DNA from 3 places in the Streptomyces sp. NBC_01716 genome. Region 1 is predicted to be linked to each of the others. Evidence: riboswitches for the same ligand, from Rfam matches in the RefSeq annotation. Region 1 holds a riboswitch; each other region holds the start of a gene.

What was found. Region 1 has a riboswitch for cobalamin ahead of OIE74_RS12040 (ribonucleoside-diphosphate reductase subunit alpha). Riboswitches for the same ligand answer to the same signal wherever they lie in the genome.
Region 2: another riboswitch for cobalamin. It lies ahead of OIE74_RS24755 (ABC transporter substrate-binding protein); the one in region 1 lies ahead of OIE74_RS12040 (ribonucleoside-diphosphate reductase subunit alpha).
Region 3: another riboswitch for cobalamin. It lies ahead of metE (5-methyltetrahydropteroyltriglutamate--homocysteine S-methyltransferase); the one in region 1 lies ahead of OIE74_RS12040 (ribonucleoside-diphosphate reductase subunit alpha).

What each region holds. Positions count from the first base shown of each region.
Region 1 is NZ_CP109181.1:2,812,134-2,819,181, reverse strand. Features, by position in the region: gene OIE74_RS12040 (ribonucleoside-diphosphate reductase subunit alpha) at 1-1,755, opposite strand, end outside; adenosylcobalamin-variant (AdoCbl-variant) riboswitch at 1,913-2,011, opposite strand; gene OIE74_RS12035 (GNAT family N-acetyltransferase) at 2,083-2,604, opposite strand; gene OIE74_RS12030 (Uma2 family endonuclease) at 2,683-3,267, shown strand; gene OIE74_RS12025 (YbdD/YjiX family protein) at 3,329-3,535, opposite strand; gene OIE74_RS12020 (carbon starvation CstA family protein) at 3,532-5,760, opposite strand; gene OIE74_RS12015 (GntR family transcriptional regulator) at 5,926-6,690, opposite strand; gene OIE74_RS12010 (sugar ABC transporter substrate-binding protein) at 6,971-7,048, shown strand, end outside.
Region 2 is NZ_CP109181.1:5,613,606-5,620,653, reverse strand. Features, by position in the region: gene OIE74_RS24780 (PLP-dependent cysteine synthase family protein) at 57-1,007, opposite strand; gene OIE74_RS24775 (MoaD/ThiS family protein) at 1,007-1,324, opposite strand; gene OIE74_RS24770 (putative leader peptide) at 1,417-1,530, opposite strand; gene OIE74_RS24765 (ABC transporter ATP-binding protein) at 1,600-2,424, opposite strand; gene OIE74_RS24760 (FecCD family ABC transporter permease) at 2,421-3,473, opposite strand; gene OIE74_RS24755 (ABC transporter substrate-binding protein) at 3,486-4,472, opposite strand; cobalamin riboswitch at 4,514-4,662, opposite strand; gene OIE74_RS24750 (M67 family metallopeptidase) at 4,647-5,060, opposite strand; gene OIE74_RS24745 (amino acid permease) at 5,187-6,653, opposite strand; gene OIE74_RS24740 (DUF2017 domain-containing protein) at 6,984-7,048, opposite strand, start outside.
Region 3 is NZ_CP109181.1:3,722,462-3,729,509, forward strand. Features, by position in the region: gene OIE74_RS16290 (VOC family protein) at 234-644, shown strand; gene OIE74_RS16295 (glycoside hydrolase family 3 protein) at 749-2,278, opposite strand; cobalamin riboswitch at 2,485-2,714, shown strand; gene metE (5-methyltetrahydropteroyltriglutamate--homocysteine S-methyltransferase) at 2,945-5,281, shown strand; gene OIE74_RS16305 (GNAT family N-acetyltransferase) at 5,336-5,977, opposite strand; gene OIE74_RS16310 (ABC transporter permease) at 6,078-7,048, opposite strand, start outside.

The DNA.
Region 1 (7,048 bases):
CAGTACGCCGCGCGCCGCGCGGGTCCGCTCCCAGGCCGGCAGCGGGCCCTCGCGCTCGGCGAGGTCGCAGGACGCCTCGTACGCGGCGAGCATGATCCGCTCGGCGATCCGCGTGGAGAGCGCGGCGGCCTCGGCGGAGTCGAAGGGCAGCCGCTTCTTGAAGAAGACGTCCTGGAGGCCCATCACGCCCAGGCCCACGGGGCGCCACTTGGCGTTGGAGCGGCCCGCCTGCTCGGTCGGGTAGAAGTTGATGTCCACGACCCGGTCGAGGAAGGTCACGGCGGTGCGGACGCTGTCGTCCAGCCGCTCCCAGTCCAGTTCGCCTCCCGGCTCGCCCGAATCCGTCACGAACGCGCCGACGTTGACCGAGCCGAGGTTGCAGACAGCCGTCTCGCCGTCGTCCGTGACCTCCAGGATCTCGGTACAGAGGTTGGACGAGTGCACGACGGTGCCGGGCTCGGCGGTCTGGTTCGCCGTACGGTTCGAGGCGTCCTTGAAGGTCATCCAGCCGTTGCCGGTCTGCGCGAGGGTGCGCATCATGCGGCCGTACAGCTCGCGCGCCGGGATCGTCCTGCGGGCCTTGCCCGCCGCCTCGGCCGCGCGGTACGCGGCGTCGAAGTCGTCGCCCCACAGATCGACCAGTTCGGGCACGTCGGAGGGCGAGAAGAGCGACCAGACGCCGTCCGCGTCGACCCGGCGCATGAACTCGTCGGGGATCCAGTGCGCCAGGTTCAGATTGTGCGTACGGCGGGCGTCCTCGCCGGTGTTGTCGCGCAGCTCCAGGAACTCCTCGATGTCCGCGTGCCACGTCTCCAGATAGACGCAGGCCGCGCCCTTGCGCCGGCCGCCCTGGTTGACGGCGGCGACCGAGGAGTCCAGCGTCCGCAGGAACGGCACGATGCCGTTGGAGTGCCCGTTCGTGCCGCGGATCAGCGAACCGCGGGCGCGGATACGGGAGTACGACAGGCCGATGCCGCCCGCGTGCTTCGAGAGGCGGGCCACCTGGTGGTAACGGTCGTAGATCGAGTCCAGCTCGTCCAGGGGTGAGTCCAGCAGATAGCAGGACGACATCTGGGGGTGACGGGTGCCGGAGTTGAAGAGCGTGGGGGAGGAGGGCAGGTAGTCGAGTCGGCTCATCAGGCCGTACAGCGCGGCCACTTCGTCCACGGCGGCCGGGGAGTCGTCCTTGGCGAGCCCGGAGGCGACGCGCAGCATGAAGTACTGCGGCGTCTCGATGACATCGCGGGTGAGCGGGTGCCGGAGCAGATAGCGGCTGAAGAGCGTGCGCAGGCCGAAGTAGCCGAACCGGTCGTCGGCGGCCGGGTCGACCAGCGCGTCGAGGCGGGCGGCGTGGCGCGTGACGAACGCGGCCGTACGGTCGGCGATCAGGCCCTCCGCGTGGCCCACGGCGACCGAGGAGGAGAACGAGACGGCGCCCTGCCCCGCTGCCTCGTCCGCGATGGTGCGGGTGAGGAGGCGGGCGGCGAGACGGGAGTACGCGGGGTCCTCGGAGATCAGCCCGGCCGCGGCCTCGGTGGCGAGTGCGCGCAACTCGGCGTCGTCCGAGGCGGCGTTGCGGCCACGCAGCGCGGCGGCGGCGACCTTGCCGGGGTCGGTGTCGGCCAGATCGGCGGTGAGGTCCGTGAGGACCCGCAGAAGGCCCGCCCCGGGGCCGTCGGCCGGCCCGGCCGGGTCCTGTTCCCGCTGCTCCCGCTCGGCGATCGCTGAAGCCGGATCGGCTGGCGCGATGGTCACGTGGTGCTCTCCCTCGCTCGGCTCCGGGCGAGGGGAGGGCATGACGGCGCACGCCCGCGTACGCCGGCCCGGAACCGGGCGGCGAGCGGTGCGGCGTCCGCCGGCCCAACCTCGGAGCCCGGACGTCTCGGCACCCGGACCGGTCGATCCGGGTGCGCCGTCGGCAGGTGCTCGGACTCGCGGGCACGACAAAGCGCACCACAGCACACCGTTGCGGGACAGTTCCGGATTTCCACCGGATTCCCCTGCGCGACAGCAGGCTTGAGCATACATCTGGGGTTGGTTGGGATGACCACCCCCCACATGTTGTGTCGCGGATGGCTCGTCTCAGATTTCCAGGCTGTACGTAAGCAGCACGAGCTCGGGATACGGCGTCCAGTCCCGCTCCGGCGTCCGTACGAAGCCCAAGCGCTCGTAGATCCGGTGGGCGGCCAGCATCGCCTTCTGGGTGGACAGCCGCACCCGTACGCATTCGGTGGCCCGCGCGCGGTCCACACACGCCCGCACGAGCGCCCCGCCGACACCACGCCCCCGGCCGCCGGGCGCGACGGCCAGCATGCGGAACTCGGCCTCGCCCTCCCCGGCCAGATCGGCCCACGCCGACCCGGCGCCGACGTAGGCCACCCCACCGAGCACGGTCCCATCACCGTCGACGGCCACGAGCACCTCGGCCCCGGCGGCCCGCGCGGCGACGTCGCGCAGAATCTCCAGATAGGGATCGCCCTCCCCGAAGTCCAGCAGCCCGTCATCCAGATAGGCGCGCGCGGTTATCTCCCCGAGCACCGCGTACTCGCCGGGCTCGGCCGCTCTGATCTTGAAGTCGGTCTCCGACCGTGTCGTCTGATCCATCCCTGAAGTGTGCGACACGGGTACGACAGAGCCTTGTCGGAGGGCGTCGCTATCGTTGAGCACGGAGAGTGAGGGGGTGTGACCGTGACCGGCGACCGAGTTCACGTGGAAACCGAAGACTTCGACGAGTTGTACCGGATTCTGAGCCGCACGGCCGAGCGTGCACGTATGGAACTGATCGACGGGAAGGTCCGAAGCAAGCCAGGTCCGGACGGTAGTCACGGACGTTTCATGCAGTGGCTGATGCGCTGTTGTGTCCGGTCACGACCGGAGCTGTGGCTCTATCCGGTCCAGGGGCTGAAAGTCCAGGCTCACCGTGCCGGCCGGGCCCGGCCCGATGGTTCGCTGGCTCCGAGCGGGGCTTTCGCGGGACAGGGCGAGTGGGCCGATCCAGACCCCGTCCTGATGGCAGTCCAGGTCACCTTGTACGACTCCGAGACCGACGCACGCGATCGGACGGAGAAGCCCCGCGCGTACGCCGAGACCGACATCCCCGTCTATCTGCTGATCGACCGGGACTCCTGCGAGGTCACCGTCTTCAGCGAGCCGGACGGTGTTCGCTACGAGAGCGCCCGCACCGTGCCGTTCGGTAAGACCGTCGATCTGCCCGACCCCGTCGGTATCACGCTGGAGACCGAGCAGCTCAAGGACTGGGTGCGCTGATCACCCCGGACCGTGAAGGGCCCGCCGCTCCCCACAGGAGAACGGCGGGCCCCTTACTCGCTCAGCAGCAGCGGAAGCCCTCCCTCGGGTCCGCCTCCCTGACGTCCATCCGCTCGCGTTCGAAGGCGCGGCGGGTCATCGGCTCCGTCGTCGGGTCGCAGGCGCGGGTGTGGGCCACGTAGTGGTCGTACGCCGACTCGCCCGTCAACTCCCGTACGTACCAACGGATCCGGCCCACCGCGTGGCGCACCTTCGACGCCGGCGTCATGACGAACCCGCCCCGCTGGGCGTCTTCGTCTCCGTCTCCGGCTTCGCCGCGACCGCCGCCAGTTCCGCCTTCTCCTCCTTCGTGGGGATCAGCCCCGCCGGCGCCACGATCTCCGACTTCACGTACGGCGTCTCCGACAGCTTCACGCTCTCCGGGTGGCGGATCGCCTGGTAGCAGACCCGTCCCGCGTCGGCGATGACCACGATGATCAGGATCGCGAACAGCGCCGAAAGCACCCCGTCCACCGTCGAGTTGGTGACGACCGTGTGCATGTCGTCCATCGTCTTCGCCGGCGGGATCACCTCGCCGTTGTCGATGCCCGCCTGGTACACGTCTCGCTGGGTGAAGAAGCCGACCTTCGGGTCGTCCGAGAAGATCTTCTGCCAGCTCGCGGTGAGCGTGACCGCCGCGTCCCAGGCCAGCGGAACCGCCGTCACCCAGGCCCATTTGAGCCGCCCGGACTTCACCAGCAGCGTCGTGCACACGGCGAGCGCCACCGCCGCCAGGAGCTGGTTCGCGATGCCGAACAGCGGGAAGAGCTGGTTGATGCCGCCCAGCGGGTCGTGCACGCCGACCCACAGGAAGTAGCCCCACGCTCCCACGACCACGGCGCTGGCGAACCAGACACCGGGCTTCCAGCTCACCTGGCGCATCGGCTTGTAGACGTTGCCGAGCATGTCCTGGAGCATGAAGCGCCCGACGCGCGTACCCGCGTCCACCGTCGTCAGGATAAACAGCGCCTCGAACATGATGGCGAAGTGGTACCAGAACGCCTTCAGCCCCGCGCCGCCGACGACGGACGAGAAGATGTCGGACATCCCGAGCGCGAAGGTCGGCGCGCCGCCCGTGCGCGACAGCAGGCTCGCCTCCTCGACGTCCTTGGCCGCCTGGGCGAGCTGGTCGGGCGAGATCGTGAAGCCGAGGTTGGCGACCGCCTGCGAGGCGGATTCGACCGTGCCGCCGATGACACCGGCGGGAGAGTTGACCGCGAAGTACAGACCCGGGTCGATGATGCACGCCGTGATCATCGCCATGATGGCGACGAACGACTCGGTGAGCATCGCCCCGTACCCGATCATCCGGATCTGGGTCTCCTTCTGCACCATCTTCGGCGTGGTGCCCGAGGAGATCAGTGAGTGGAAACCGGACAGCGCGCCGCACGCGATCGTGATGAAGACGAACGGGAACATCGAACCGGCGAAGACCGGACCGTCACCACGGCTCGCGAACTCCGTGACCGCGTCCATCTTCATCGTCGGCAGCGCGACGACGACACCGATCGCCAGCAGCGCGATCGTGCCGACCTTCATGAAGGTCGACAGGTAGTCGCGCGGCGCCAGCAGCATCCAGACCGGCAGTACGGAGGCGAGGAAGCCGTACACGATCATCCAGATGACCAGCGTGCCGGCCTCCAGTGTGAAGGTGTCCGCCAGCGAGGACTCGGCGACCCAGCCGCCCGCCACGATCGCGAGCAGCAGCAGCGCCACACCGATGAGCGAGACCTCGCTGACCCTGCCCGGCCGCAGCACCCGCAGATACACGCCCATGAAGAGCGCGATCGGGATGGTCATCGCGATGGAGAAGACACCCCACGGCGAGTCGGCCAGCGCGTTGACGATGACCAGCGCCAGCACCGCCAGCAGGATGATCATGATCAGGAAGACCGCGATCAGCGCGGCGGCGCCGCCGAACGGGCCGATCTCGTCACGGGCGATCTGACCGAGCGAACGCCCGTCGCGGCGCGTGGAGAAGAAGAGCGTGACCATGTCCTGGACCGCGCCCGCGAAGATGACGCCCGCGACGATCCAGATCGTGCCCGGCAGATAGCCCATCTGCGCGGCCAGCACCGGCCCCACGAGCGGTCCAGCGCCCGCGACGGCCGCGAAATGGTGGCCGAAGAGCACACGCCGGTCGGTGGGGTGGAAGTCGACACCGTTGTCGAGCCGTTCGGCGGGCGTGGCCCGCGTCTTGTCGACCTTCAGCACCCGCCGCGCGATGAATCTTGAGTAGAAGCGGTAGGCGATCGCGTACGAACCGAGTGCCGCCGCCAGCATCCAGGCGGCGGAGATCTCCTCTCCGCGCGACAGCGCGAGGACACCCCAGCCGACCGCGCCCACCAGGGCGACGAGCGCCCAGATCGCGATCGATCTCGGCGTCAGACGCCCGGAAGAGTTCGTCGAACCCGATGAGTTCTGCGCGGAACTTGCTGGTGCCGGCTCTGGCATGGCGAGTCGTCCCCTCACTGGTCACCTGCTGAAACTCGCAGGAAATCTAAGGGACCTTCTCGGCACGCGTCACCCCCCGGCCGCGTTTCGGTAAGACAACGTTGTACGTGCCCCACGCGCGCGCCGGTTGCTCAACGCCCGCCCTGGCGTGGGCTGTTGCCGGACTCAGTCGGTGGGCCGCCGCAGCCGCGCCACGAATTTGTACCGGTCGCCCCGGTACACCGAGCGCACCCACTCCACCGGCTCCCCAGCGGTGTCGATCGAGTGCCGCGAGAGCATCAGCATCGGCAGGCCCACGTCCGTACCGAGCAGCCCCGCCTCGCGCGGTGTCGCCAGCGACGTCTCGATCGTCTCCTCGGCCTCCGCCAGATGGACTCCGTACACCTCCGCCAACGCCGTGTAGAGCGACGTGTACTTGACGAGCGAGCGCCGCAGCGCGGGGAAACGTTTGGCCGAAAGGTGTGTGGTCTCGATGGCCATCGGCTCGCCGCTCGCCAGCCGCAGCCGCTCGATGCGCAGCACGCGGCCGCCGGCGGTGATGTCGAGCAGTCCCGCGAGCGTGTCGTCGGCGGTGACGTAACCGATGTCGAGCAGCTGGGAGGTCGGCTCCAGGCCCTGCGCGCGCATGTCCTCGGTGTACGAGGTGAGCTGGAGCGCCTGCGAGACCTTGGGCTTGGCCACGAAGGTGCCCTTGCCCTGGATCCGCTCCAGCCGCCCCTCGACGACCAGCTCCTGGAGCGCCTGGCGCACCGTGGTGCGCGAGGTGTCGAACTCGGCGGCCAGGGTGCGCTCCGGCGGTACGGGCGTGCCCGGGGGAAGCGTTTCGGTCATATCGAGCAAGTGCCGCTTCAGCCGGTAGTACTTGGGTACGCGTGCGGTACGGGTGGCTGCCCCGTTCTCGCTCTCGGTGCCGCCCCCTTCCGTGGCCATGGTCTGCCTTCCCGAGTCCTGCGCTGCTGCCGTCACCGGCTCCTCCGTCTGTCGCGGCTCACATGGTGGCACGGTCCGGTCGTGGGTCGTCTCCCCGATCCAGGTGTCGGTCCGATAACGGACACGACAGCCCTCTTATACACCCTTGACACCCCTAAAGGTCTAGGCCAAGCTCCCCGTACTGGTCTAAACCATTAAAGACCAGGTCCCAGCCCCGGTGGTACTCGTCGTAAGTCTTCGCGGTGGGGAGGGGGTTGCAGGAATCCCTGAGGAGGGTGGCGTGAAGCGCAAGCTCATCGCGGCGATCGGCGTCGCGGGCATGATGTTCTCGGTCGCGGCGTGTGGATCCGACGACAGT
Region 2 (7,048 bases), 2.8 Mb from region 1:
TGTTGCACCACTGTTGCTCGGTCTGCCGGCTCCGTCGGTCGGCTCAGGCCGCCGGCTCAGGCCCAGAGCTGGCCCTGAAGGGTCTCGATCGCCTCTTCGTCCGTGGCCGCCGTGTAGACGCCGGTGGAGAGGTACTTCCAGCCTCCGTCGGCGACGACGAAGACGATGTCGGCGCTCTCGCCCGCGGTGACGGCCTTCTTGCCGATGCCGATGGCCGCGTGCAGGGCAGCGCCGGTGGAGACTCCCGCGAAGATGCCTTCCTGCTGGAGGAGTTGGCGGGTGCGGGTGACGGCGTCGGCGGAGCCGACGGAGAAGCGGGTGGTGAGGACGGACTCGTCGTACAGTTCGGGGACGAAGCCCTCGTCGAGGTTGCGCAGACCGTAGACCAGGTCGTCGTAGCGTGGTTCGGCCGCGACGATCTTGACGTCGGGCTTCTGCTCGCGCAGATAGCGGCCGACGCCCATGAGTGTGCCGGTGGTGCCGAGCCCGGCCACGAAGTGGGTGACGGACGGCAGATCGGCGAGGATCTCGGGGCCGGTGGTGGCGTAGTGGGCGCCCGCGTTGTCCGGGTTGCCGTACTGGTAGAGCATCACCCAGGTCGGGTTCTCGGCGGCCAGCTCCTTGGCCACGCGTACGGCGGTGTTGGAGCCGCCCGCCGCCGGGGACGGGATGATCTCGGCGCCCCACATGGCGAGCAGTTCGCGGCGCTCCCGCGAGGTGTTCTCCGGCATCACGCAGATGATCTTGTAGCCCTTGAGCTTGGCGGCCATCGCGAGCGAGATACCCGTGTTGCCGCTGGTCGGCTCCAGGATCGTGCAGCCGGGTGTGAGCCGCCCGTCCTTCTCCGCCTCCTCGACCATGCGCAGCGCCGGGCGGTCCTTGATGGAGCCGGTCGGGTTGCGGTCCTCCAGCTTGGCCCAGATCCGGACGTCGTCCGACGGCGACAGGCGTGGCAGCCGTACGAGGGGGGTGTCGCCGACGACCGCGAGCGGGGAGTCGTACCGCATCAGAGCGCGGGCATGTCGGGCATCGGCGTCTCGGGTGCGCCGCCCGCGACGGCGGGGAGGATGGTGACGCTGTCGCCGTCCGAGAGCTTGGTGGAGATGCCGTCCAGGAAGCGGACGTCCTCGTCGTTGAGGTAGACGTTCACGAAGCGGCGCAACTGGTCGCCGTTGCCGGCGTCGACGATGCGCTCGCGGATGCCCGTGTGGCGGGTTTCGAGGTCGGTGAGCAGCGCCGCGAGGGTGTCACCGGTGCCCTCGACGGCCTTGGCTCCGTCTGTATAGGTGCGGAGGATGGTCGGAATACGGACCTCGATGGCCATGGCGTGGGCTCCTGTCGGAAAAGAGGCGTGACGGGCGCGCGGCTCTGCCCCCGCGCGGGGGGTGGTGCTCGGGATGGGCGTGCTGCCGCGGCTCAGGCGGCAGTGCCGGCCGTACACATGGCGCTGGCGAGTCGGCACAGATCGACGTGCAGGCGCGCCACCAGCAGATCGCCTGGTGTCTTGTCGCTCACGTCGTGGGAAACCATGGGGTCATCGTATCGATTCCCGGTCCGCATCCCGGTATGTGATCTCGGATGATGGACGCTCGACGTTCGTCAGTTGGACTTGGCAGGTGAACCGGCCCGCGGGGCCGCCGGTGACGGGGGCAGATAGACGACGGTGGGCGCGCCCGTGCGGGGGTGGGGTGCGACGTCGGCCGTCACCTCGTAGACGTCGGCGAGGAGGGCGGGGGTCAGGACCTCGGCCGGGGTTCCCGAGGCGACGACCGTACCCGCCTTGAGGACGTAGAGCCGGTCGCAGTAGTACGCGGCGAGATTGAGGTCGTGCAGGGCCAGCAGATTGGTCGTGCCCAACTCCCGTATGAGGGAGAGGACTTCGAGCTGGTGGCGGATGTCCAGATGGTTGGTCGGCTCGTCCAGGACGAAGAGCGCGGGCCGCTGGACCAGGGCGCGGGCGACCAGGGCGCGCTGGCGTTCGCCGCCGGAGAGGGACGGGAAGGCGCGGCCGGCGAGCGGGGCGATGCCGACACGGTCGAGCGCGGCGTCGGTGAGGGCGGTGTCGGCCGCCGTGTCCGCCTCCCAGAAGCGCCGGTGCGGCGAGCGGCCCATGGCGACGACCTCGCGGACGGTGAGTTCGAACTCGGTCTGCCCGTCCTGCGGGACGGTGGCCACGCGCCGGGCGCGCGCCTTGGCCGTCATGGTGTGCAGGTCGGCGCCGTCCAGGAGCGCCCGGCCGTGGGTGGGGCGCAGCGTGCCGTACACGCAGCGCAGCAGGGTCGTCTTGCCGCTGCCGTTGGGGCCGACGAGTCCGACGGTCTCGCCGGGGGCGGCGGTCAGGTCGACGGCGTCGACGAGATGCCGGCCGTCGCCGACCCCGTACGACAGTCCCTCCACGCGCAGTGCCGCCGTACGGGGGCTCATACCGGGGCTCCTTCGGGGCGGCGGCGCATCAGCCACAGGAAGAACGGTCCGCCGGTGAGCGCGGTGAGGACGCCGACGGGGATGTCCTGCGGCGCCGCGACGGTACGGGCGGCGAGGTCCGCGACCACGAGCACGACCGCCCCGCCGAGCGCGGCGACGGGCAGCAGCGGCCGGTGCGCGGCCCCGACGGCCATCCGCGCGGCGTGCGGCACGAGCAGCCCGACGAAGCCGATGGCCCCGCTCGCGGCGACCATCACGCCGGTGACCAGCGAGGCGAGGACGAACACGGCGGCGCGGAAGCGCGCGGTGTCCAGGCCCAGTACGGTCGCGCCCTCCTCCCCCACCAGCAGCAGGTCCAGCGGCCTGGCGAGCGCCATGAGGACGGCGGTCCCGGCGACGAGGACGACGGCGGGGACGGCGAGCATGCCCCAGCGGGCGCTGCCGAGCCCGCCGAGCGACCAGAACAGCGCCTCCTGGAAGTGCTCGGGCCGGGCCGAGACCACCAGGATCAGGGTGGTGAGGGCGGAGAGGATGTACGAGACGGTCACCCCGGCCAGCACCAGGCGCCCGCCGGTCATCGTGCCGCCGCGCCGGGCCAGCGCGTAGACGAGGGTCATCGCGACGAGCGAGCCCGCGAAGGCGGCGGCCGGCATGGCGACGGTGGTGGTGATCCCGCCGCCGATGCCGCTGCCGATGCCGAGGACCAGGACGAGTACGGCGCCGGTGGACGCCCCCGAGGAGATCCCGAGCAGGAACGGGTCGGCCAGCCGGTTGCGTACGAGGGCCTGGAGGACCGTCCCGACGACGGCCAGCCCCGCACCGACGATCGCGCCCAGCAGCACGCGCGGCAGCCGCACGTCGAGGACGATCGTGCGGAAGGGGCCGGCCTCCGCGCCGCCGGTGAGGATCGCCAGGACCTCGCCGGGCGGGATACGGACGGAGCCGAGCGCGAGCCCCGCGACGACGGCGCACGCGAGGGCCACGGAGAGCCCGGCGAGTACGAGGACATGGCGCGGCCCGCGCCGGACCGCCTTGGTCTTGCAGCTCATGGCGGGAAAGCCCTACTCGCCCGCCTCCGGGTGGAGTTGGGACGCGAGCCGCCCGACGGCTGCGGGGGCGCGGACGCCGAGGACGGCGTCCGAGAGCGGGAGCACGGCGAACCGCTTGTTCCTGATCGCCGGGACGTCCTTCAGTACGGGGTCCTCCAGCAGCCGCTTCTTCTTCTGGGCGACGGTGGTGGAGCCGTAGTCGTAGATGACGATCGTCTCGGGCTTGCGGGCGACGACCTGCTCCCAGGTCGCGTCGCCGAAGGGCTTGTCGAGGTCGGCGAAGACGTTGCGCCCGCCCGCCCGTTCGATCAGTTCGTTGCCGATGCCCGCGCCGCCCGCGGTGAACGCGGTCTTGTCGCCGCTGTCGTAGACGAAGACGGAGACCGGCTTCACGCCCTTGAGTCCGGCGGCGGTGGTGGCGAGCGTGGCGCGGGCCCCGGTGGTCCACTTCGCGGCGCGGCCCGCGACGCCGAAGGTGCGGCCGACCTCGTTGATCTCGCGGAAGACGTCGTCCATGGAGGTCCCGTCCTCCGGGCAGCTCTCCAGGTTGAGCCGGGTGTCGATGCCGGCGTCCGCCAGGTCGTCGCGGGTGCGGCCGTCCTTGGCGGCGAAGGCGCTGGTGTAACCGCCGTAGACGAAGTCGGGGTTGAGGGAGAGGAGTTTCTCCTTGGAGGGGTACTCCTCGGCCACGACCGGGACGCTGTCGTACGCCTTCCGGTACGCGGGCAGGACGGCGTCGTCCAGCCAGGCGGTGCCGACGAGGGACTTGGTCAGACCGAGCTCGATCATGATCTCGGTGACGTGCTGGTTCATCGTGACCACGCGCTTCGGGGGAGCCTCGAAGGTGGTCTTCACACCGCAGTTGGTGACGGTGTACGGGAATCCGGCGGCCGGTGCTCCGGTGCGCCCGGCCGGTTCCGGCGTGGAGCCGCAGGCGGCCAGCGGGAGCAGCAGCGGGAGCAGGGCCGCCGGTATGAGGGCGTGGCGCCGCAAGGACATGACTGGGCCTCCTCCGGGGGATTTCCGCGTCCCCTGGCATGGTGGGAGAAGGGCGACAGGTCAGTTCCTGGCTTCCGGGCCCCCGCTCGCGCGGAGGGCCTGGTCACAGTGGCGGGACCGTGCCGGATTCGCACCGGCTTCCTGGGTCCTGCCGCCCTGGGTGGCGTCAGTCTCTCAGACGACTTCCACGTCCTCTTCCGTGACCTCGCCGTCGACGATGCGGTACGAGCGGAACTGGAACGGGCCCATGTCGTCCGTGTCGGCCGTGGAGACCAGGACGTAGTGGGCGAACGGCTCCATTGCCAGGCCGATGTCGCGGCGGGAGGGGTATGCCTCGGTCGCGGTGTGGGAGTGGTAGATGACCACGATGTCTTCGTTCCGCTCACGCAGTTCGTTGTCGAGCTGCTTGTGCTCGGTCGAGTCGAACTCGTAGAACGTGGGCGAGCGGGCCGCGTTGCGCATGGGGATGTAGCGCTCGGGGCGGTCGCTGCCCTCGGGGCCCGCGATCACGCCGCACGCCTCGTCGGGGTGGTCGGCCCGTGCGTGGGCGACGATCTGGTCGTACAGCGCCTGGGTGATGGTGAGCATGAGTTGAAGGATAAACGGGTGGCCTCCGCTGTTGAGATGCGGAGGCCACCTGGTGAGACGGTGGGCGGGGCGTCTGTGAGACGCACCGCCGGACCTGCTGTGGAGGCCCGTCGTACGGGCCGCGCGTCAGTCCGAGACCTTCGCGTACTCCGGTTCGTACGGGCCCTCCGGCCCGTCCCCGGGGGCCGCGGGCTCCGGGGCGCGGCGCCCCAGCAGTGCCCAGCCGCCGGCCAGGAAGACCGCCCAGACGGCGCCGACGTACAGCGAGATACGGGCGTCGGAGTCGTACGCGATCAGACACGTCACGAAGGCCAGGAAGACCAGCGCCACCCAGCTCAGGGCCGAGCCGCCCGGGGCCGGGAACGAGGAAGCGGGCAGCCGCCCGGCGACCACGGCGGAGCGGTACTTGATATGGCTGACGAGGATCATCATCCAGGTCCAGATACCGGCGGCGGTGGCGACGGAGGTGACGTACAGGAACGCCTTCTCGGGGACGATGTAGTTGAGGACGACGCCGATGCCCATCAGCGCGACGGACGCCGTGATGCCGGCGGCCGGTGTCCGGCGGGAGTTGAGCCTGCCCAGGGCCTGCGGGGCTTCCTTGTTGGCGGCGAGGTCGCGCAGCATCCGGCCGGTGGAGTACATGCCGGAGTTGCAGGACGACAGGGCCGCCGTCAGCACCACGAAGTTGACGATTCCGGCACCGAGCGGAATGCCGATCTTGGCGAACGCGTGCACGAACGGGCTCTCGCCCTCGCTGAATTCGGTCCACCGCACGACGGCGAGGATGACGGTGAGCGCGCCGACGTAGAAGACGATGATGCGCCAGGGCAGCGTGTTGATCGCCTTGGGGAGCGTCTTCTCCGGGTTCTCGGACTCGCCCGCGGTGACGCCGACGAGTTCGACGGCGAGGTAGGCGAACATCACGCCCTGGAGGGTCATCAGGCTGGAGCCGATGCCGTTGGGGAAGATGCCGCCGTGCTGCCAGAGGTTGCCGGTGGCCGCGGTCTCGCCCGCGTCCGAGAAGCCGAGGGTCAGGACGCCGAGGCCGATGACGATCATGCCGATGATCGCGGTGACCTTGACCATCGAGAACCAGAATTCGACCTCGCCGAAGATCTTGACGGAGATCAGGTTGACGCCGAAGAGCACCACGAGGAAGACCAGGGCACTGACCCACTGCGGGATCGAGGGGAACCAGAAGTGGATGTAGATCGCCGCCGCCGTGAGTTCGGCCATGCCGGTCACGATCCACATGAGCCAGTACGTCCAGCCAGTGACGTAACCGAAGAACGGGCCGAGGAACTCACGGGCGTACTCCGCGAACGAGCCGGAGACCGGCCGGTAGAGCAGCAGTTCGCCGAGCGCCCGCATGATGAAGAAGATCACCACGCCGGCGAGGGCGTACATCAGGATGATGCTCGGCCCGGCCTTGGCGATGTTCGCGCCGGCGCCCATGAACAGGCCGACGCCGATGGCGCCGCCGATCGCGATCATCTGGACCTGGCGGCTGCCGAGTCCGCGTTCGTAGCCCTCCTCCGAGGTCTTTCCCGAGGGGCCTTCCGAGGTGGTGTCGACCTGTGGGGAGGTCATGGTGATGCGCCCTTTCTCCCTGCCTGTGCCGGTGGTCGTGAAGATTTACCACGGCGCGGGCGGCGATCCACGGAGGTCGCTGTGGCGCGGCACACAGGAAGAAGCGGACGAATCACGTCGCGGATCGCAAAGCATGCGGGGGCGGAGACGCGATCGTTATACGGAGTTGAGCGTCCGCTGAGGAAACGGAAGGTGTCCGTCCGAAGACGGTGTGAGGGCCTGGCGAAGACGCCGTGACGGGCCGCCCGAGGGAGCTCGCGGCCCGCCTCGCGCCGCGTCGCCCCGTGCCGTCCCGCCCCGCGTCGTCCCGCGCCGTGCCGCGTCGTCCCGTCAGGGCATCATCGTCTCGATGAGCGTCTCCTGGAGCGCCCCGAGCCACAGGTACGCCATCACCA
Region 3 (7,048 bases), 910 kb from region 1:
CGTGGTCCGTCCACGGACGGGGAGCGGGTCGGGCGGGGGCGGCGCCCGCCGTGGCCGTGGCCGTAGCCGTAGCCGTAGCCGTAGCCGTAGCCGTGGTGAGCATGCGGCAGGCGCCGGGCGGGGCTTTCGCAGCACGGCCGGGGGAATTACGCTCGGCCGTGGGCATCGCGCGTCGGTCACCGGCCGGGTGAGGCGTGGAGGTTCCCGTGAGATGCCTCTGGAGGCATTCCACCGTGTCAGTCGAGTTGAATCACACGATCGTTCACGCCCGTGACAACCGGGCTTCCGCCGAATTTCTGGCGCACATCCTGGATCTGGAGATCGGCACCGAATGGGGCCCCTTCGTTCCGGTCGACACCGGTAACGGCGTCACTCTGGACTTCGCGACTGTCGGTCAGGAGTCGATCACTCCGCAGCATTACGCGTTCCTCGTTCCCGAAGAGGATTTCGACGGGATCTTCGGGCGGATCAAGGACGCGGGAGTCGACTTCTTCGGCGATCCGCACGGGAAGCTTCCCGGCGAGATCAACCACTACCACGGCGGGCGGGGCGTGTATTTCCTCGATCCGGCGGGGCACTACCTGGAAGTGATCACGCAGCCGTACGACAACGTCGTAGACGCCGTCACGGACGCGGACCAATAGTCAGCTGAGCGTCAACTAGCCGTCGAAGCAAGGGCGTCGGGGGCCGGCAAAGCCCCCGGCGCCGCCCGGAACCGGCCGTCCCCGCCCCGGAATCAGCCCCGGAATCAGCCGCGGCCCGCCAGGAATTCCGCCGCCGCCACCCCGGAGACCCGGGTCGCCCCGTGCGTGACCAGATGAACCGCGCCGGGCGCCGCGCCGTTCGGTACGCCCATCTCCACGACCACCGCGTCCGGCCGGCTCCCCAGGAGCCGCGTCATCGCCGCCGACATCCAGCCGTGCCGCGCCGCGTCACGCACCACGACGACCAGCGAACGCTCCGCCGCCGGGTCGAGCACCTTGCGGTCCAGCAGGTCACCGGCCGCCAGCAGGTCGTCCTCCGTCAGCCGTACCGATGTGGTGCCGGGCAGCAGATCGCTCAGCGGAGCCGCCACGCCCCAGGGGGTCTGCCCGTCGACGGCCAGGTTCATCGTCGGTGACAGCTCCACCACGTGCGGCGCGCCGACGAGCGGCAGCACCGAGCCCCGGCCCTCCTCGGTCGACACACGCAGCGCCCGCCGCGCGGCGACGAGGCCGATGTCGGACGCGGCGCCGTCGGTGGCCACGGCCCGCGTACGGCTGCCCGACCACGCGGCGAACTCGGCGACCCGCGCCGCCGCTTCGGTGATCCGTGCCTCCGGGAGCGTGCCGTCGAGCACGGCCTGGACGAGGTCGTCGGTGAGCTCGTCGAAGGTGGCCTCACCGGCGTGCTCGCCGCCGACGCACACCGCGTCGGCCCCGCCCGTGACCGCCCGTACGGTGGCCCCGCCGATGCCGTAGCGGGCGGTGACCGCGCTCATCTCGATGCCGTCCGTCACCACAAGGCCGTCGAAGCCCAGCTCACCGCGGAGCAGGTCGACCAGGATGCGGGGGCTCATGGTGGCCGGCAGCTCGGCGTCGTACGCGGGCGCGAGCAGATGCGCGGTCATCACCACCCGTACTCCCGCCTCCATCGCGGCGACGAACGGCGGCAGCGCGGTGGCGGCGATCTCCTCGGCACTCCCCGAGACCTGCGGCAGCCCGTGGTGGGAGTCGACGGCGGTGTCGCCGTGGCCCGGGAAGTGCTTGGCGCAGGCGGCGACGCCGGCCGACTGGAGCCCGCGGACCCAGGCGGCGGTGTGCCGGGAGACGACGTCCGTACGGGCGCCGAAGGAGCGGGCGCCGATGACCGGGTTGAGGGGGTTGGAGTTGACGTCGGCGCTGGGCGCGTAGTTGAGGGAGATCCCGGCGGCGTGGAGTTCGCGCCCGATGTCGCGGGCGACGGACTCGGTCAGCTCCACATCGTCCACGGCGCCGAGCGCGAGATTGCCCGGCCGGGAGGCGCCGGTCCAGGCTTCGAGCCTGGTGACGTCGCCGGCCTCCTCGTCGATGGCGATGATCAGGTCACGGTTCTCCGCGCGTAGCTCGGCGGTGAGGCGCGCCACCTGTTCGGGATCGACGATGTTCCGGCCGAACAGGACGACGGAGGTGAGGCCGCCCGCGATTCTGCGGCGGACCCAGTCGGGCAGGGTCGTCCCCACGAACCCGGGCTGGAGCACGGTCTCCGCGAGACGCGTCAGTTGCTGGTGACGGCTGCTGGGTCGGCTGCTCGACTCCATGCGGGTCCTCCGAAGGCGCATCGCTCGGCCGGCTCAGCGAACCGCCCATAGAACTTGGTACAGGCCAATCGGATGTTGGCTTAGACCAATAGGTGTGTCAAGGAGGTGTCGGTCTGTCGCGTTGTACGAACTCGACCCGGAAGCTGGTGGATTGGCCCGTTCATGAATATTTGGTGAGGCTTCGAGGGAGCAGATGGACAGCAGCTAGGCTGGGGCTTGCAGCTGGTTCGTTCCCGTCCGCAGGGCGGGAGCGTCGTAAGAGGGAACCCGGTGGGAATCCGGGACTGCCCCGCAGCGGTGAGTGGGAACGACCGCCGTCATCAGCACTGGGCCCGTGCCGGGCCTGGGAAGCGACGGCCAGTAGATGTCCACCGGGTGTCCGCACCCGGCGGCTGTGCCCGCGAGTCCGAAGACCTGCCCGCTGCCCGTACGCGACCGATCGCGTACGGACATCCCGGTGACCTCGTGGGCGGGTCGGCGTACATATCGGTCGGGCAGTCGTGGTGACGCGTGCACGCACCTTCACAGACGTGCACATACGCACACACCGCGCGGACGCGAACAGAGGCGTACAGACGCGTCTGCGCGAAGGCCCCTCCGATCCCGTACCCCTTCGTGTCCTCGATCCGTCCCGGGATCGCAGGACAACTCGCGAAGGAGAGTTCCGTGACAGACAAGTCCGCAGCCGCGGCAGCACGCGCCACCGTGTACGGCTACCCGCGCCAGGGCGCGCACCGCGAACTGAAGAAGGCCGTCGAGGGCTACTGGCGGGGCGCCGTCGGCGCCGACGCCCTGCGCGACACGGCCGCCGGGCTGCGCCGGGCCAACTGGGAGCAGCTCACCGCCGACGGTGTCCACGAGGTTCCGACCGGCGACTTCTCGTACTACGACCATGTCCTGGACACCAGCGTGATGGTCGGCGCGATCCCCGAGCGGTACCGCGCGGCGCTCGCCACCGGGCCGGTCGGCTCCGACCCGCTGGACGGGTACTTCGCGATGGCGCGTGGCACACAGGACGTGGCGCCGCTGGAGATGACCAAGTGGTTCGACACCAACTACCACTACCTCGTCCCCGAACTCGCCCCCGGCACCGCCTTCTCCGCCGACTCCACCAAGCAGGTCGCCGAACTGACCGAAGCCCTCGCGCTCGGCCACACCCCCCGGCCGGTCCTGGTGGGCCCCGTGACCTATCTCCTGCTCGCCAGGCCCGCCCCCGGCGTGCCCGGCGACTTCGAGCCGCTGACGCTGCTCGACCGGCTCCTTCCCGTGTACGCGAAGGTCCTGGCCGACCTGCGCGCGGCCGGCGCCGAGTGGGTACAGCTGGACGAGCCCGCGCTCGTACAGGACCGCACCCCGGCCGAACTGGCCGCCGCCGCCCGCGCGTACCACGACCTGGGCGGCCTCACCGACCGGCCGAAGCTGCTCGTCGCCTCCTACTTCGACCGGCTCGGCGAAGCGCTGCCGGTGCTCGCCAAGTCGCCCGTCGAAGGGCTCGCGCTCGACTTCACCGGCCCGGCCGCGGCCAACCTCGAAGGTCTCGCGGCCGTCGACGGGCTGCCCGGCAAGCGGCTGGTCGCCGGCGTGGTCGACGGACGCAACATCTGGATCAACGATTTCGAGAAGTCCCTCGCCACGCTCGGCACGCTCCTCGGCCTCGCCGACCGCGTCGACGTCGCCCCGTCCTGCTCCCTGCTGCACGTCCCGCTCGACGCGACCGCCGAGCACGACATCGACCCGGAGGTCGCGCGCTGGCTGGCGTTCGCCCGCCAGAAGAGCACCGAGGCCGCGACCCTGGCCCGCGCCCTGACCGACGGCACGGGAGCGATCACCGCCGAACTCGCCGCGAACCGCGCCGCGCTGGCCTCCCGCGCGGACTCGGCGCTCACCCGCGACCCGGCGGTGCGCGCCCGCGCGGCGGCCGTCACCGGCGCGGACGCCCGCCGTTCGCAGCCGTACGAGGTACGGACCGCGGCCCAGCGGGCGCACCTGGGTCTGCCGCCGCTGCCGACGACCACCATCGGCTCGTTCCCGCAGACCGGTGAACTGCGCACCGCACGGGCCGACCTGCGCGCCGGGCGGATCGGCACCGCCGGATACGAGGAGCGGATCAGGGAAGAGATCCGCGACGTCCTCGCCTTCCAGGAGAAGACGGGGCTCGACGTCCTGGTGCACGGTGAGCCCGAACGCAACGACATGGTGCAGTACTTCGCCGAGCAGCTGACCGGTTACGTCGCCACGCGGCAGGGCTGGGTCCAGTCGTACGGCACCCGTTACGTACGCCCGCCGGTCCTCGCCGGTGACATCTCACGGCCGGAGCCGATGACGGTGCGCTGGACGTCGTACGCGCAGTCGCTCACCGCCCGCCCGGTGAAGGGCATGCTCACCGGGCCCGTCACCATGCTCGCCTGGTCCTTCGTCCGGGACGACCAGCCGCTCGGCGACACCGCGCGGCAGGTCGCACTGGCACTGCGCGACGAGGTCAACGACCTTGAGGCGGCGGGCACTTCGGTCATCCAGGTCGACGAGCCGGCGCTGCGGGAGACTCTGCCGCTGCGTACGGACGGGCGGGCCGCGTATCTGGGGTGGGCGGTCGGGTCGTTCCGTCTCGCCACCTCCGGCGTACGTCCGGACACCCAGATCCACACCCATATGTGCTACGCGGAGTTCGGGGACATCGTCGAGGCCATCGACGACCTCGACGCCGACGTCATCAGCCTGGAGGCGGCACGCTCCCATATGCGGGTCGCCGGTGAACTCGCCGCCGAGGGCTACCCGCGCGAGGCGGGACCCGGCGTGTACGACATCCACTCACCGCGCGTCCCGAGCACGGCCGAGGCAACGAGCCTGCTGCGCAAGGGACTTGAGGCGATCCCGGCCGAACGGCTGTGGGTGAACCCGGACTGCGGTCTCAAGACGCGAGGCTGGCCGGAGGTCCGTACGTCCCTGGAGCACCTGGTCGCGGCGGCCCGCGAGATCCGGGCGGGCCTGCCGACGGCGGACTGATCCACGTACGGGTGGGTGTGGCCGGGGGCGTGCGTCCCCGGCCACACCCACCCGTTACAGCCCGAAGAGCGCCAACGACGGCTCCAGACCGTGCAGTTCGACCGGGACGCTACGGTGCGCCTCCCACCCCGCACGGTCCAGCCGCAGCCGCCGCTGGAGGCGCGCCTCGCCCCGCACCGACTCCACCGTCAGCCCGTCCGGGCGGTAGCCGAGCTTCTCCGAGACCCGCAGCGACCGCGCGTTGTCGACCATCGCCCCCGACGTCACGTACCGCGCCCCCAGCCCCTCGAACGCCAGATGCAGCACCGCCGCCCGCATCTCGGTGCCGATGCCACGCCCCTGGTACTTCAGGCCCAGCCAGGAGCCGGTGACCGCCTCGCGGGTCACCGCGAAGTCGTCGGCGCCCACGTCCTGGCGTCCGACCATCTCTCCCTCGCGCCGGACGGCCAGACTCAGCGTCCAGGCGCCCGGCGTCCAGCCCGCGACGGTGCCGAGCACATGCTGGAAGACCGCCCGGCCCCGTTCCTCGGGGCTCCCGTCCGTCCACGGCACGCTGAACGGCATCCGGTCCTCGTCGTGCACCCCGGCGGCGGCGACCGCCGCCAGGCCGGACAGCGCGTCCAGATCCGGGAGCCGGAGTTCGAGGCGCGGGGTGGTGATCCGCAGGCCGTACAGGGGCCAGACATGAGGTTCCATGACGGGAGCCTGCCGAACCGGCCACCGGCGCGTCGACCGAATTAGGCGCCGGAGTGATCCGGCCGACGCCACCGCGCGACCCGGCCCGCCCCCCGCTCCGTCACTCCGTACGCAGCCCCTCCGGCCGCATCATCCGCCACAGTGGTGGCAGGCTCGCCAGCGTCACCAGGAGGATCACCGACGCGCCGGCCGCCGCGTACGGGGCGAAGACCCACCAGTCACCCGCCGATTTCCCGATGATGCCGAGCATGAACGTGCCGAGGACGAGCCCGCCGGCGATCGCGAGGGCCGTGCCCAGTACCACCGGCAGCGCCGTCTGCCACAGCACCGACCAGGCCAGCGTCGCACGCCGCGTACCGAAGGCCACCAGGATGGACAACAGCCGCCTGCGCTCGCGCAGTTGCTCGATCTGCGAGACCAGCATGCTCGCGGCGATCAGCATCATCGTGAGGGTGCCGCCCACCTGGAGACCGCTCTGCACGCTCGCGTACTGCTTGTCCCGTTCCAGGTTCTTCAGCGCGCGGACCCGCAGCGTGGGGTCGATGTCCGCCGCCGTTCCGCGTACGTACTCGGCCGCGTCCGGCACCTGCTGGTCGACCTTGATCGAGACCATGGCCGTGGCCCCGGGCAGCCCGGCGGAGCCGAGAGCGCCCGGTGTGACGAGGATGCCGTCGTGCACGTCGCCCATCGGGTCGGGGAAGGCGGTCACCGTCCGGGCCGACCCGGGCAGCGTCCACAGCACGGGCTCGCCCTTGCCCTCCCCGTAGTCGCCGGTCAGATCGATCTTTCTGCCGGGGACGGCGGCCTCGTCCGTACGGGAGTTCTGCGCCTTCACCCCAGCCGCGCCGACCTGCTTCGCCGCCCGGGAGTCGAGGTGCGCGACGAAGGTGTCCCCGTCCCGGCAGGAGGGCAGTTCGGCGATGTCCCTCAGCGTCGCGCAGGTGCCCACCGTGAGACTCGTGGTCGGCTGCCAGCCCTGCTCCGTGGGGGCACCGGTGGCGACCACATAGGTCTCGACGGTGCCGATCACCTTCGAGACCCCCTTGGTGTCGCGGAAGTCCTGGATCATCC